DNA from 3 places in the Streptomyces sp. NPDC002564 genome. Region 1 is predicted to be linked to each of the others. Evidence: predicted binding sites of a transcription regulator. Region 1 holds the regulator's gene; each other region holds the start of a gene.
What was found. Region 1 encodes HrcA, which represses chaperone genes, less so after heat shock. Its sites were predicted from a motif close to TTNGCACTCNGNNNNNCNGAGTGCNAA; they were not measured.

Region 1 (5,150 bases):
GGTGCGGGGTTCGACTGGTACGAGGTGTCCAACTGGGCCACGTCCGAGGCGGGGCGGTGCCTGCACAACGAGCTGTACTGGCGGGGGGCCGACTGGTGGGGTGCCGGGCCCGGTGCGCACAGTCACGTGGGCGGGGTGCGGTGGTGGAACGTCAAGCATCCCGGGGCGTACGCCGGGGCGCTCGCGGGTGGGGGGTCGCCCGGGGCCGGGCGGGAAGTGCTGAGCGCGGAGGACCGGCGGGTGGAGCGGATCCTTCTCGAGCTGCGGTTGCGGGAGGGGTGTCCGGTGTCGTTGCTGCGCGAGGCGGGGGTTGCGGCGGCGCGGAGGGCGGTGTCTGAGGGGTTGCTGGAGGGCGGGGCGTTCGGGGAGGGGCGGGCGGTGTTGACGTTGCGGGGGCGGTTGCTGGCGGATGCGGTGGTCCGGGACCTGGTGGATTAGGGCCGGCCGTCCGCGCCCCGGCTGGGTTCGTGGGGCGGGGCCGCGGGGGTATGTGCGTACTCGCTATCCCTGCGCCCCGCTGCACGAACAAAGGCGCCATTGTTTCCTCGGTGCTCCGTGCGCACATACCCCCACGTCCCCTCCGGCCGGTTGGGCGGGTGCGGCCCGGCGTGGCCTGATCCACAAGTCCCCTCGACGGGTGGGTGGGGGAGTTCCCCACCCACCCGCCCCCACCCGACATCAGAGCGGGCCTCACCCGCCCCCCCGTCCGGCGTGAGGCGGAACTCACCCGCCCCTACTCCCGCCGAACGGCGCAGGGTAAACGGGTGGGTGGGTGGGGAGTATCCGTCGCGGAGCGGCGGGGTGGTGGGTGAGGTCAGGGGAGGGTGACGAAGTCGATGAGTTCTTCCACGCGGCCCAGGAGCGCCGGCTCCAGGTCCTTGTAGCTGCGCACCGAGCCCAGGATCCGCTGCCACGCCGCCCCCGTGTTCTCCGGCCAGCCCAGCGCCCCGCACACGCCCTTCTTCCAGTCCTGGCCCCGCGGGACCCGGGGCCACGCGGTGATGCCGACCGAGGACGGCTTCACCGCCTCCCACACGTCGATGTAGGGGTGGCCGACGACCAGGGCGTGGGCGCTGGTGACCTCCGCCGCGATGCGGGACTCCTTGGAGCCGGGGACCAGGTGGTCGACCAGGACGCCCAGGCGCGCGTCGGGGCCGGGGGCGAACTCCGCGACGATCGCCGGGAGGTCGTCGATGCCCTCCAGGTACTCGACGACGACGCCCTCGATGCGCAGGTCGTCGCCCCAGACCCGCTCGACGAGTTCGGCGTCGTGGCGGCCCTCCACGTAGATGCGTCCGGCCCGCGCGACCCGCGCCCGCGCGCCCGGCACGGCCACCGATCCCGAGGCGGTGCGGGACGGGCGTACCGGCGCCTGCGAGGGACGTACGAGGGTGACCGTGCGGCCCTCGAGGAGGAAGCCGCGCGGCTCCATCGGGAACACCCGGTGCTTGCCGAAGCGGTCCTCCAGTGTCACCGTCGGGCCCTGCGCCGACTTCTCGCAGCGGATCACCGCCCCGCAGAAACCGGTGCTCAGCTCCTCCACCACGAGGCCGGCGTCCGCCGCCACCTCGGGCACGGGCTTCGGCTTCTTCCAAGGGGGCGTGAGATCGGCGGAGTACTGGCGCATTCTGCCGACGATAGGAAGAACGGCGCCGCCCGCGCTCACGACACGCCGAAGCGCTCCGCCAGTGTGGCGCGCTGCGCACGGACAAAAGCCGCGTCCACCACCGCACCGTGCCCCGGCACGTACACCGCGTCCTCGCCGCCGAGCTCCAGGAGCCGGTCGAGGGCCGACGGCCAGTGCCGCGGCGCCGCGTCCGGACCGGCCTGCGGCTCGCCCGACTCCTCGACCAGGTCGCCGCAGAAGACGATCGCCCGGCCGCCCTCGCCGCCCCGCACCAGGACCGCCAGGTCGTGCCCGGTGTGCCCGGGGCCGACGTCGGCGAGCAGCACCTGCACCCCGCCGCCCAGGTCGAGCGCCCACTCCCCGCGCACCAGGTGGTGCGGGCGGACCAGCAGATCGGCCGCCTCCGCCGCCGCGTCGGCGGGCACGCCATGGCGTACCGCGTCCGAGCACAGTTCCTCGCGGCCCGCGGTGAGGACCGTGTCGATGCCCGCTGCCCCGTACACCCGCACGCCCGCGAAGGCCGCCGCCCCCAGGACGTGGTCGAAGTGCGGATGCGTGAGCGCGAGATGCGTGACCCGGCGGGTGCCGCCGAGGATGTGCCGGGCCTGCGTCCGCAGCGCCGCGCCCTCGGCGAGCGTCGCCCCGGCCTCGATCATGAGGGCCCCTTCATCCCCGACGACCAGTCCCGCCGTACAGTCCCAGACGGGCAGCCGGCACCGGCCCACGTGCGGCGCGAGCCGCTCCCATCCGCCGGCTTCCCACGTCAGTGCCGCGTTCATACGGTGACGCTATCCGCAGGGACGGTGTCCGGCAGCCCGCGCACGGCCGCCGCCACGACGGGGCGGGGTCCGCCCTTGCCGGGGCCGTACCCGACGGCCGTACACTGACCCAGTGAAAGGCTGGCACTCGCCCGCGGTGAGTGCCAGGCCGGGGGCTCGGGGGATGCCGGGGCCCGTCGTGGACGACGGAGACAGCTGGAGGTGTGCGCGATGCTCAATGAACGCAGGCTCGAGGTGCTGCGCGCCATCGTCCACGACTACGTGGGCACGGAGGAGCCCGTAGGCTCCAAGGCGCTCACCGAGCGGCACCGTCTGGGGGTCTCTCCCGCCACGGTCCGCAACGACATGGCGGCGCTGGAGGAGGAGGGCTTCATCGCCCAGCCCCACACCAGCGCCGGGCGCATCCCGACGGACAAGGGCTACCGCCTCTTCGTCGACAAGCTGGCCGGCGTCAAGCCGATGACCGGTCCCGAGCGCCGGGCCATCCAGAACTTCCTCGACGGCGCCGTCGACCTCGACGACGTGGTGGGGCGCACGGTGCGGCTGCTCGCGCAGCTGACGCGGCAGGTCGCCGTGGTGCAGTACCCCTCGCTGACCCGGTCGACGGTCCGGCACGTGGAGCTGCTCTCGCTGGCTCCCGCGCGGCTGATGCTCGTGCTGATCACGGACACCGGCCGGGTCGAGCAGCGCATGATCGACTGCCCGGCGCCGTTCGGCGAGAGCGCGCTCGCGGACCTGCGGGCGCGGCTCAACAGCCGGGTCGCGGGCCGCCGCTTCGCGGACGTGCCGCAGCTCGTGCAGGACCTGCCGGAGGCCTTCGAGCCCGAGGACCGGGGTACGGTCACGACCGTCCTCTCCACTCTGCTCGAAACGCTCGTCGAGGAGACGGAAGAGCGGCTGATGATCGGCGGAACCGCCAATCTCACCCGCTTCGGACATGACTTTCCCCTCACCATCCGGCCCGTTCTCGAAGCCCTCGAGGAGCAGGTCGTGCTCCTCAAGTTGCTTGGTGAGGTGCAGGATTCGGGCATGGCCGTACGGATCGGTCACGAGAACGCCCATGAGGGACTCAGCTCCACGTCCGTGGTCTCGGTCGGCTACGGTTCGGGAAGCGAGGCAGTCGCCAAGCTCGGCGTGGTCGGACCGACCCGCATGGACTATCCGGGAACGATGGGAGCAGTACGCGCAGTGGCACGTTACGTCGGACAGATCCTGGCGGAGTCGTAAGTGGCCACGGACTACTACGCCGTACTCGGCGTGCGCCGCGACGCTTCCCAGGACGAGATCAAGAAGGCCTTCCGGAGGCTGGCCCGTGAGCTTCACCCGGACGTGAATCCGGATCCGAAGACTCAGGAGCGCTTCAAGGAGATCAACGCCGCCTACGAGGTGTTGTCGGACCCGCAGAAGAAGCAGGTCTACGACCTCGGCGGCGACCCCCTGTCCCAGGCGGGCGGCGGCGGAGGCGCGGGCGGCTTCGGCGCCGGTGGCTTCGGCAACTTCTCCGACATCATGGACGCGTTCTTCGGGACGGCGTCGCAGCGCGGACCGCGCTCGCGCACGCGTCGCGGCCAGGACGCCATGATCCGGCTGGAGATCGACCTTGACGAGGCCGCCTTCGGGACCACCAAGGACATCCAGGTCGACACGGCCGTGGTCTGTACGACCTGCAGCGGCGAGGGCGCCGCGCCGGGGACGTCCGCCCAGACGTGTGACATGTGCCGCGGTCGCGGCGAGGTGTCGCAGGTCACGCGGTCCTTCCTCGGCCAGGTCATGACCTCGCGGCCGTGTCCGCAGTGCCAGGGCTTCGGCACGGTCGTGCCCACCCCGTGCCCCGAGTGCGCCGGTGACGGCCGCATCCGGTCGCGGCGGACGCTCACCGTGAAGATCCCGGCCGGTGTCGACAACGGCACCCGGATCCAGCTCGCGGGCGAGGGCGAGGTCGGCCCCGGCGGCGGCCCCGCCGGTGACCTGTACGTCGAGATCCACGAGCTGCCGCACGCCGTCTTCCAGCGGCGCGGCGACGACCTGCACTGCACCGTCACCATTCCGATGACGGCGGCGGCCCTCGGCACGAAGGTGCCGCTGGAGACGCTGGACGGCCTGGAGGAGATCGACATCCGGCCCGGCACGCAGTCGGGCCAGTCGGTCCCGCTGCACGGGCGCGGCATCACGCACCTGCGCGGCGGCGGACGCGGCGACCTCATCGTGCACGTCGAGGTGCTCACGCCGACCAAGCTCGACGCGGAGCAGGAGCGGCTGCTGCGGGAGCTGGCGCAGCTGCGCGGGGAGGAGCGGCCCACGGGGCAGTTCCAGCCCGGGCAGCAGGGGCTGTTCTCGCGGCTCAAGGACGCGTTCAACGGGCGGTAGCGCCTCGGACGGTGACGTCGGCCCCCGGTGACGGTTCGTTCCGTTGCCGGGGGCTTCGTCGTCCCTGCGGGGCCCGGGACGGGCCTTCAAGGGGCGCGGGGAACTGCGCGAGCAACCCGGGGCGGCCCGCAGACGCAGGCGGGGGCAGGGGGCGGGCGGGGCGGCGCACGCCGGTGCGGGGTGCGCGATTCGGCGGCGGAAGAGGACCGTGGCACGATGCCGTCATGTCCTCCGCACTGACCGATCTCTGCCGCCACCCGATCGTGCAGGCCCCCATGGCGGGCGGCGCCTCCGGCCCCCAGCTGGCCGCCGCCGTCGCCGAGGCCGGCGGGCTCGGGTTCCTCGCCGCCGGGTACAAGACCGCCGACGGGATGTAC
Region 2 (5,150 bases), on a different contig from region 1:
TGAGTGCGGCACCGCGTTCCCGCTCGGTCCGATCTTCGCCTGCGTCGAGTGTTTCGGCCCCCTCGAAGTCGCCTACGACCTGCCGCTCGGCGACCCGGAGGCCCTCCGCAAGCAGATCGAGTCCGGCCCCGCCAACATCTGGCGCTACGCCCCGCTGCTGCCCGTCCCCGCCGACGTCGCCGACAAGCCGAACCTCAACCCGGGCTGGACCAAGCTGGTCAAGGCCGACAACCTCGCCGGGGAACTCGGCATCGAGCAGGGCAAGTTGTTCGTCAAGGACGACTCCGGCAACCCCACGCACTCCTTCAAGGACCGGGTCGTCGCGCAGGCCCTGGAGGCCGCCCGCGCCTTCGGCTTCACCACCCTGTCCTGCTCCTCCACCGGCAACCTCGCGGGCGCCGTCGGCGCCGCCGCCGCCCGGGCCGGCTTCCGCTCCTGCGTGTTCATCCCGCACGACCTGGAGCAGGGCAAGGTCGTCATGGCCGCGGTCTACGGCGGCGAGCTCGTCGGCATCGAGGGCAACTACGACGACGTGAACCGCTTCTGCTCCGAGCTCATCGGCGACCCGCTGGGCGAGGGCTGGGGCTTCGTGAACGTGAACCTGCGGCCGTACTACGGCGAGGGCTCCAAGACCCTCGCGTACGAGATCTGCGAGCAGCTCGGCTGGCAGCTGCCCGACCAACTGGTCATCCCGATCGCCTCCGGCTCGCAGCTCACGAAGATCGACAAGGGGCTCAAGGAGCTCATCGCGCTCGGCCTGGTCGAGGACAAGCCCTACAAGATCTTCGGCGCGCAGGCCGAGGGCTGCTCCCCGGTGTCCGCCGCCTTCAAGGCCGGTCACGACGTGGTGCGCCCGCAGAAGCCCGACACCATCGCCAAGTCCCTCGCCATCGGCAACCCGGCCGACGGGCCGTACGTCCTGGACATCGCGCGCCGCACCGGCGGCGCGGTGGAGGACGTGAACGACGAGCAGGTCGTCGACGCGATCAAGCTGCTCGCGCGGACCGAGGGGATCTTCGCCGAGACGGCGGGCGGCGTGACGGTGGGCGTCACGAAGAAGCTCGTCGAGGCGGGGCTCATCGACCCCTCGCTGACGACGGTGGTCCTCAACACCGGGGACGGCCTCAAGACGCTCGACGCCGTCGCCGAGACGTCGCAGGCCACCGCGACGATCAAGCCGAACCTCGAGGCGTTTCGCTCCGCCGGGCTGGCCGGTTAGCCGCCGCGGGACCTGATCGCCGTCGCCCGACCGCCGGTCGCGGCCCGTCCGCGCGCCGTTCCCCGCGCCCCTTGCGGGGCGCGTCCCTCCGCCCTCCGTACTTCTGAGGTGAACCCCATGAGCGTCAACGTCCGCATCCCCACCATTCTCCGCACCTACACCGGCGGCAAGTCCGAGGTCGCCGCCGAGGGTGCCACGCTCGGTGAGGTCATCGCCGACCTGGAGAAGAACCACACCGGGATCGCCGCCCGGGTCCTGGACGACCAGGGCAAGCTGCGCCGCTTCGTGAACGTGTACGTGAACGACGACGACGTCCGTTTTGAGCAGGGCCTCGAGACCGCGACGCCGGACGGCGCGGGCATCTCGATCATTCCCGCCGTCGCCGGCGGCTGATCTTTTCGCAAGTACCCTGCGTTATCTGAATTGCCCCCTCCGTACGAGAAACGGAGGGGGCAATTCTGCATGGTTGAGCACGGTACAGTTGGGAAGCGTGCTTCGCCGTCAGTGCCGAGCGCATATACGAAGTCGGCCCGGAGCCGACAAGAAGTAGCCAAAGAGCGCTGCCCATTCGAACCTTATGCGGCTTTTGCCTGGCCCGACTTGCCCCGAATTCAGCGAATTCTTCGCATATTACCGTTCACGCGTGCCCGGAATTCTCGTCCGATTGACCTGTTGCAGACGGCAGTTGGACAGATACATTCAGCGGCGGTCGACGCGTTCCGGCGCACACCCCCATCATCCAATGGGCGGTGGAGGTCTGACCCGGGTCCGCGAAGTGCGGTCCTGTGCAAGGGCCAGTAATAGGGGAGTTAGGCATGGCTCAGGGCACCGTCAAGTGGTTCAACGCGGAGAAGGGGTACGGCTTCATCGCGGTCGACGGTGGTGCGGATGTTTTCGTCCACTACAGCGCGATCCAGATGGACGGGTACCGCACCCTTGAAGAAGGTCAGCGAGTCGAATTCGAGATCTCGCAGGGCCAGAAGGGTCCGCAGGCGGACATGGTCAAACTCGCCGTCTAGCTCGGCGCGACCGACCACCGAAGCAAGCATCGCCAGGGGCTCGTATCCCGCCAGGGGTACGGGCCCCTCGTGTGCGCCCGCGGGCGCCGGGGCGCGCGCCGGAGAGCTGTCCGAGATCCGTGAGAGGCGCTTGCACTCGCAGGGGTCGAGTGCTAATCATTGGGCTTAGCACTCTCCGCGTGAGAGTGACAGAACTTGGATCGGGTCGGTGAGGCCCGCAGGCCGGGTGGGGCAAGGAACCACAAGGGCTGCAGGCCGTCCGTCGCGGGCACCAGCACGATCCGTTTGCGTTTCCTCCCCCAAGCTCCTTGAGGGAGCTGGGGGGGACCCCCATCGTCCGGGAGGACCACTTCACATGGCCAAGATCATCGCGTTCGACGAGGAGGCACGGCGCGGCCTCGAGCGCGGCATGAACCAGCTCGCCGACGCCGTCAAGGTGACCCTGGGCCCCAAGGGTCGCAACGTCGTCCTCGAGAAGAAGTGGGGCGCCCCCACGATCACCAACGATGGTGTGTCCATCGCCAAGGAGATCGAGCTCGAGGACCCGTACGAGAAGATCGGCGCCGAGCTGGTCAAGGAGGTCGCGAAGAAGACGGACGACGTCGCCGGTGACGGCACGACGACCGCGACCGTCCTGGCCCAGGCCCTGGTGCGCGAGGGTCTGCGCAACGTGGCCGCCGGTGCCAACCCGATGGCCCTCAAGCGCGGCATCGAGAAGGCCGTCGAGGCCGTCTCCGGCGCCCTGCTCGAGCAGGCCAAGGACGTCGAGACCAAGGAGCAGATCGCTTCCACGGCCTCCATCTCCGCCGCCGACACCCAGATCGGCGAGCTCATCGCCGAGGCCATGGACAAGGTCGGCAAGGAAGGCGTCATCACCGTCGAGGAGTCCCAGACCTTCGGTCTGGAGCTCGAGCTCACCGAGGGCATGCGCTTCGACAAGGGCTACATCTCGGCGTACTTCGCCACCGACATGGAGCGTATGGAGGCGTCGCTCGACGACCCGTACATCCTGATCGTCAACTCCAAGATCTCCAACGTGAAGGACCTCCTTCCGCTGCTGGAGAAGGTCATGCAGTCGGGCAAGCCGCTGCTGATCATCGCGGAGGACGTCGAGGGCGAGGCGCTGTCCACGCTCGTCGTCAACAAGATCCGTGGCACCTTCAAGTCCGTCGCCGTCAAGGCCCCGGGCTTCGGTGACCGCCGCAAGGCCATGCTCGGCGACATCGCCATCCTCACCGGTGGCACCGTCATCTCCGAGGAGGTCGGCCTCAAGCTGGAGAACGCCGGTCTCGACCTGCTCGGCCGCGCCCGCAAGGTCGTCATCACCAAGGACGAGACGACGATCGTCGACGGCTCCGGTGAGAGCGACCAGGTCCAGGGCCGCGTCAACCAGATCCGTGCCGAGATCGAGAACTCGGACAGCGACTACGACCGCGAGAAGCTGCAGGAGCGCCTGGCGAAGCTCGCCGGCGGTGTTGCGGTCATCAAGGCCGGTGCCGCGACCGAGGTCGAGCTCAAGGAGCGCAAGCACCGCATCGAGGACGCCGTTCGCAACGCGAAGGCGGCCGTCGAGGAGGGCATCGTCGCCGGTGGTGGCGTGGCCCTGCTGCAGGCCTCCGCGGTCTTCGAGAAGCTCGAGCTCGACGGTGACGAGGCGACCGGCGCCAACGCCGTGAAGCTCGCGCTGGAGGCCCCGCTCAAGCAGATCGCCGTCAACGGTGGTCTCGAGGGTGGCGTCGTCGTGGAGAAGGTCCGCAACCTCACCGTCGGCCACGGCCTCAACGCCGCGACCGGTGAGTACGTGGACATGATCGCCGAGGGCATCCTCGACCCGGCGAAGGTGACGCGTTCCGCCCTGCAGAACGCCGCCTCCATCGCCGCGCTGTTCCTCACCACCGAGGCCGTCATCGCCGACAAGCCGGAGAAGGCGGGCGCCGCCCCGGCCGGCGGCGGCATGCCGGGCGGTGACATGGACTTCTGATCCTCGCGGATCGGCTGTTCATCGCTTCACGCGACCCGAGGGCGGCACTCCTTCTCCGGAAGGGGTGCCGCCCTCGGGCTTTTCCGTGCGCGGGCACTCACCCCGCGAACAGGGTCCGCACCGCCACGGCGAGCAGGGCGAGATCCAGGACGGTCGTCACGACCAGGGACAGCGCCGTCAGGGCGGCGAGACGGGACGGGGTCACGAAGGCTCCTCGGTACGGGGGTGCGGTGCGGGGCGTCCGGCCGGGACACCAGGACTGTCCCGAACTCCGTGTCCGGCGGGGTGCGTCCGGACGAAGATGAACGTCGGCGAACACACCCGACGGACACCCAGGGGGCGGCGACGTGACGGACGGCGCGGCACGGGGCGCGCTCGCGCTCCTGCGCAAGGAGCTGCGGCAGGCCCGCGCCGATCAGGGCTGGAGCATCGACCGGCTCCTCGCGCGCACCGCCGCGCAGGGCGTCCCGCTCGGCCGCACCACGGTCAGCCAGGCCCTCAACGACGGCCATCCGCGCCCCTCTTCCCGCACCGTGGCCGCCCTCGCCCGCGCCCTGGGCGTCGACCCCGCCCCGCTGCACGACCTGTGGGAACGCGCCTCGCCCCGGGCCGCCCCCGCCCCGGCACCCGGCCCTCCGCGCGCACCCGGCGCCGCCGACACCGGCCCCGCCCTCCTCGAAGTGCACGAGGCGCCCCTGCCCGGCACGGACCCCGGCGCGCTGCCCTTCCTCACCCCGTACCTGCTCCGCCCCCACGACGAGGAACTGCGCCGCGCCCTGGCGCCCGCGCTCGCCGGGGAGCGCTCCGTCCTGCTCCTGGCGACCGGCGGCTCCTCCACCGGCAAGACCCGGGCGCTCTACGAGGCGCTGTGCGCCCTCGCGCCCGGCCGCCCGCTGCTGCGGCCGCACGACCACGTCGGCCTCCTGAACCT
Region 3 (5,150 bases), on a different contig from region 1:
GTGAAGGTGACGCCGCGCGCCCTGCTGGGCGGCGTCACCTCCCGCACGGGCCGCAAGTACGGGCCCCAGTAGGCGGGGGGCCTTGGGCGGGGGGCCTTGGGCGGGGGCCTTGGGCGGGAGGCGTCTGCGGGGTCGCTGTCCGCTGCCCGGTGCGGATCGTGGTCCGTCCTCGCGCAGTTCCCCGCGCCCCTCAAGGGGCGCTCACCGAAGTCGTCCTCAGGGGCGCGGGGAACTGCGCGCCCGGCCGAAGGCAACCCGCACCCGGCAGCGGACAGCCCCCGGCAGACGCTCCCCCGAAAAGGACCGAGGCCCGGCTCCCCCACCGAAGGGGGGAGCCGGGCCTCGGTCACCGTTCAGGCCGAGCGCAGCGGGTCAGTGCGAGTGACCGTGACCGTGGCCGTGACCGGCCTCGGCCTCCTCCTCCGCCGGCTTCTCGACGACCAGGGTCTCGGTCGTGAGGAGCAGGGAGGCGATGGAAGCGGCGTTCTCCAGGGCGGAGCGGGTGACCTTGACCGGGTCGATGACGCCGGCCTTGACCAGGTCGCCGTACTCGCCGGTCGCGGCGTTGAAGCCGAAGCCCTTGTCGAGCTCGGCGACCTTCGAGGTGATGACGTAACCCTCGAGGCCGGCGTTCTCGGCGATCCAGCGCAGCGGCTCGACGGCGGCGCGGCGGACGACCGCGACACCCGTGGCCTCGTCGCCGGTCTTGTCGAGGTTGCCGTCGAGGACCTTCACGGCGTGGACGAGCGCGGAGCCACCACCGGAGACGATGCCCTCCTCGACCGCGGCGCGGGTCGCGGAGATGGCGTCCTCCAGACGGTGCTTCTTCTCCTTGAGCTCGACCTCGGTCGCGGCGCCGACCTTGATGACGCACACGCCGCCGGCCAGCTTCGCGAGGCGCTCCTGGAGCTTCTCGCGGTCCCAGTCGGAGTCCGTGGCCTCGATCTCGGCCTTGATCTGGGCGACGCGGCCCTCGACCTCGGCCTTGTTGCCGCCACCGTCGACGATCGTGGTGTCGTCCTTGGTGATGGTGACGCGGCGGGCGGTGCCGAGCACGTCCAGGCCGACCTGGTCGATCTTGAGGCCGACCTCTTCGGCGATGACGGTGCCGCCGGTGAGGGTGGCGATGTCACCGAGCATGGCCTTGCGGCGGTCGCCGAAGCCGGGGGCCTTCACCGCGACGGCGTTGAAGGTGCCGCGGATCTTGTTCACGACCAGGGTCGACAGGGCCTCGCCCTCGACGTCCTCGGCGATGATCAGGAGCGGCTTCGAGGCGTTGGCCTGGATGACCTTCTCGAGCAGCGGCAGGAGGTCCTGGATCGAGGAGATCTTGCCCTGGTGGATCAGGATGTACGGGTCGTCGAGGACGGCCTCCATACGCTCCTGGTCGGACACCATGTACGGCGAAAGGTAGCCCTTGTCGAAGGCCATGCCCTCGGTGAAGTCGAGCTCCAGGCCGAAGGTGTTGGACTCCTCGACGGTGATGACACCGTCCTTGCCGACCTTGTCCATCGCCTCGGCGATGAGCTCGCCGACCTGCGGGTCCTGGGCGGACAGACCGGCGACGGCGGCGATGTCGGCCTTGTCGTCGATCGGACGGGCGGTGGCGAGGAGCTCCTCGGAGACGGCCGCGACGGCGGCGTCGATGCCCTTCTTCAGGGCGGCCGGGGAGGCGCCGGCGGCGACGTTGCGCAGGCCTTCCTTGACGAGGGCCTGGGCGAGCACGGTGGCGGTGGTGGTGCCGTCACCAGCGATGTCGTTGGTCTTGGTCGCCACCTCCTTCACCAGCTGGGCGCCGAGGTTCTCGTACGGGTCCTCGACCTCCACCTCACGGGCGATGGTGACGCCGTCGTTGGTGATGGTCGGGGCACCGAACTTCTTGTCGATGACGACGTTGCGGCCGCGGGGGCCGATCGTCACCTTGACCGTGTCGGCAAGCTTGTTGACGCCGCGCTCAAGGGCGCGACGGGCGTCCTCGTCGAACTTCAGGATCTTCGCCATGGGAGCGATTCAGCCCTCTCGAAAACTCGGGTGAACGAACTGCGCCCCTCGCCGCCCGGCAATCAGCGGGGTGACCAGGGGCGCAGCTCTCAAAAGCAAATCTGCTGGTGAAGCAGGTGAAGCGGTGAACTACTTCTCGACGATCGCGAGCACGTCGCGAGCCGAGAGGACGAGGTACTCGTCGCCGTTGTACTTCACCTCGGTGCCGCCGTACTTGCTGTACAGCACGACATCGCCGACCTTGACGTCGAGCGGGAGGCGCTCGCCGTTCTCGAAGCGGCCCGGGCCCACGGCGAGGACAGCGCCCTCCTGGGGCTTCTCCTTCGCGGTGTCCGGAATGACCAGGCCAGAGGCCGTGGTCTGCTCGGCGTCGAGCGGCTGGACCACAATGCGGTCCTCGAGCGGCTTGATGGCAACCTTGGAGCTGGCGGTCGTCACGATCCGGTCTCCCCCTTCGGAGATCTCACGGGGTTAAGAGTCTGAGTGTGGCGACCAGGTGGATCCGTCGTCGCGGGTGCCGGACCTGCCCGTCGCTGTTGGCACTCTCCAGTGGTGAGTGCCAGAAGCGAGACTAGGACGGGGATTAGCACTCGGTCAAGCGGAGTGCCAATCGACTGCGTCGGGCTTCAGCGCAGCGGGGGTCCCAGCGCCGGGGTGGGCGGGGTGCCGACCCCTTCGGGGCAACGGGCCGTCCGGGGCTGGAGTTCCCTCTCCGCGAGGGAGGGAGGTCGCGTCTCCCCTCGCCCCGCACCCGAGGCCGCGCCCACCCCGTCCGCCGCGCGGAACGCCTGCCCGCAGCGGGAAACCTGCTGAGCGCCCCGGCCCTCCGGGGCCCCCTGCTTGCGCGGGACCTTCTGGGCCGCCTTCCTCCCCAGGCGTTCGATCGGGTCGACCGATTCCGCGCAGCCCGTGAGCAGTGCGGGCGCGAGCACACCGCACAGCAGGGCCCCGGCGAGGAGGCGGCGGCGTGCCCGCACCCCGGGGGTCACAGGTAGTCCTCCAGCCGGGCCACCGCGTAACCCTTGTCCGTGACCGTCTTCATGACCCGGCGGATCATGTCGGGCATGGTGCCCTTCCAGTCCTCGCGCCCCCGGAAGTGCGTGAGGATGATGTCGCCGGGGTGCAGGTCCCGGTCCCACTCGCGCCACTCCATGTGGTCGGCGAAGGCCTCCGAGGCCCAGAGCGGCACGGCCTTCACGCCGCAGGACTTGGCGGCGCGCAGCGTGTCCTGGTTGTAGTTGCCGTACGGCGGGCGGAACAGCTCGGGCCGCTTGCCGTAGCGCTTCTCGATGGTGTCCTGCATGCCGCAGATCTCGCGGCGCTGCCCCTGGTACGAAAGCCCGGGCAGGTAGCGGTGGTTGAGGGTGTGGTTGTTCAGGGTGACGCCGCGGTCCTGCATCTTCCTGAAGTAGCCGTAGTCCTCCTTGACCAGGTAGTCGCTGAGGAACGCGGTGTACGGGATCTTCAGGTCGCTCATCATCCTGAGCAGCGCCGGGTCCTTCTCGGCGCCGTCGTCCATGGTCAGGAAGACGACCTTCTCCTTGGTCGGGACGGTCGTGAAGACCGGCGGCAGGCCCGCCTGGCCCTTGACCTCGAAGCCCTTGCGGGTGGTGATGCGCGGCTTGATCCGCGGGGCGGCGGGCGCGGCGAGCGGCGTCCTGGCCAGGCCCCAGCGCTTGGCCGCCGCGGCCCGCGCCGCCTGGCTCGCGGCGAGCTTCTGGGCGTAGGAGTCCAGGGCGCGGGCGGGCGGGGCGCCCAGCGGCTGCTGGCCGGGCGCGGGCCGCACGCCGTCGGAGCCGCCGGAGGCGCAGCCCGAGGCGATCGCCGCGACGGACAGGACGGCCAGCACGGCACGCGTCCGGTTCTTCCGTCTTCTGGTGGATTCTTCGTTTTGTCGTACTAGTTGCATGGCGCCGGATCCTCGCAGCTCAAGGCGGTGACGGGGGCCCGACACCGCCACCGGCCGCGCACCATCCACCGACTGGCCCACAATGGGGCGGGTGAACGACCCGAACACGCCGAGCGGCCACGCGACCGACCTCGGCGACCCCCTCGCCGCCTTCGCCGCCCTGCGCACCGAGGAGGGCCGGGCCCTGCTCGACGAGGTGCGGGACCTCGCGCCCGCGCAGGAGCTGGCCGCCGCCACCCGGCTGCGCCGCGACCATCCGGCGCCCCTGGTCTCGGCCGCGCTCGCGCAGGCGCGGCTGCGGCAGCGGGCCGCGGCGAAGTTCGGCGCCGGGGACGCGGCCCGGATGTTCTTCACGCCGAACGGCGTCGAGCAGTCCACCCGCGCCTCCGTCGCCGCGCACCGCGCCCAGCGCTTCGCGGCCCTCGGCGTACGCACCCTCGCCGACCTGTGCTGCGGCATCGGCGGCGACGCGATCGCCCTCGCACGGGCCGGGATCTCCGTGCTCGCCGTCGACCGCGACCCGCTGACCTGCGCGGTCGCACGCGCCAACGCCGAGGCGCTGGGGCTCGCCGAGCTGATCGAGGTCCGCGAGGCGGACGTCACCGAGGTCGGCACGGCCGGGTACGACGCGGTGTTCGTGGACCCGGCGCGGCGCGGCGGGCGCGGGCGGATCTTCGACCCGGAGGCCTACTCCCCGCCGCTGTCGTGGGCGACCTCGGCGGCGCGGACGGCACCGCTCGCCGCGCTGAAGATCGCCCCCGGCATCCCGCACGAGGCGATCCCGGCAGGGGCCGCGGCCGAGTGGATCTCGGACGGCGGCGACGTGAAGGAGGCGGTGCTGTGGTTCGGCACGGACGCCCCCGCCTCGCACCGCGCGACGCTCCTGCCGGGCGGCGCCTCGCTGTGGAGCCCGCTGGACGCGATGCTGCCGGACCCCGAAGTGCGGCCCGTCGGGCGGTACTTGTACGAGCCGGACGGCGCGGTCATCCGCGCGCACCTGGTGGCGGAGGTGGCCGCCCGGGTCGGGGGCGGCCTGATCGACGAGACCATCGCGTACGTCACGTCGGACGCGCTGCACCCGACGCCGTACGCGGTGGCCTACGAGATCACCGACCGGCTCCCCTTCGGCGTGAAGAAGCTCAAGGCGCTGCTGCGGGAGCGCGAGGTCGGGATCCTGACCGTGAAGAAGCGCGGCTCGGCCGTGGAACCGGAGGAACTGCGCCGCAAGGTGAAGCCGCAG

Region 2: groL (chaperonin GroEL) is a predicted target of HrcA. The motif match lies at 2,368-2,394, and genes of this name have one in related genera.
Region 3: groES (co-chaperone GroES) is a predicted target of HrcA. The motif match lies at 2,585-2,611, and genes of this name have one in related genera.

The regions. Positions count from the first base shown of each region.
Region 1 is NZ_JBIARE010000003.1:628,684-633,833, reverse strand. Features, by position in the region: gene hemW (radical SAM family heme chaperone HemW) at 1-438, shown strand, start outside; gene ACFYXE_RS14365 (DUF3097 domain-containing protein) at 815-1,627, opposite strand; gene ACFYXE_RS14360 (MBL fold metallo-hydrolase) at 1,663-2,406, opposite strand; gene hrcA (heat-inducible transcriptional repressor HrcA) at 2,617-3,633, shown strand; gene dnaJ (molecular chaperone DnaJ) at 3,634-4,773, shown strand; gene ACFYXE_RS14345 (nitronate monooxygenase) at 4,998-5,150, shown strand, end outside.
Region 2 is NZ_JBIARE010000006.1:144,094-149,243, forward strand. Features, by position in the region: gene thrC (threonine synthase) at 1-1,219, shown strand, start outside; gene ACFYXE_RS22320 (ubiquitin-like small modifier protein 1) at 1,337-1,612, shown strand; gene ACFYXE_RS22325 (cold-shock protein) at 2,035-2,238, shown strand; gene groL (chaperonin GroEL) at 2,594-4,219, shown strand; gene ACFYXE_RS22335 (helix-turn-helix domain-containing protein) at 4,567-5,150, shown strand, end outside.
Region 3 is NZ_JBIARE010000001.1:265,973-271,122, reverse strand. Features, by position in the region: gene ACFYXE_RS01400 (SDR family oxidoreductase) at 1-72, shown strand, start outside; gene groL (chaperonin GroEL) at 373-2,001, opposite strand; gene groES (co-chaperone GroES) at 2,131-2,439, opposite strand; gene ACFYXE_RS01385 (polysaccharide deacetylase family protein) at 2,987-3,910, opposite strand; gene ACFYXE_RS01380 (methyltransferase domain-containing protein) at 3,993-5,150, shown strand, end outside.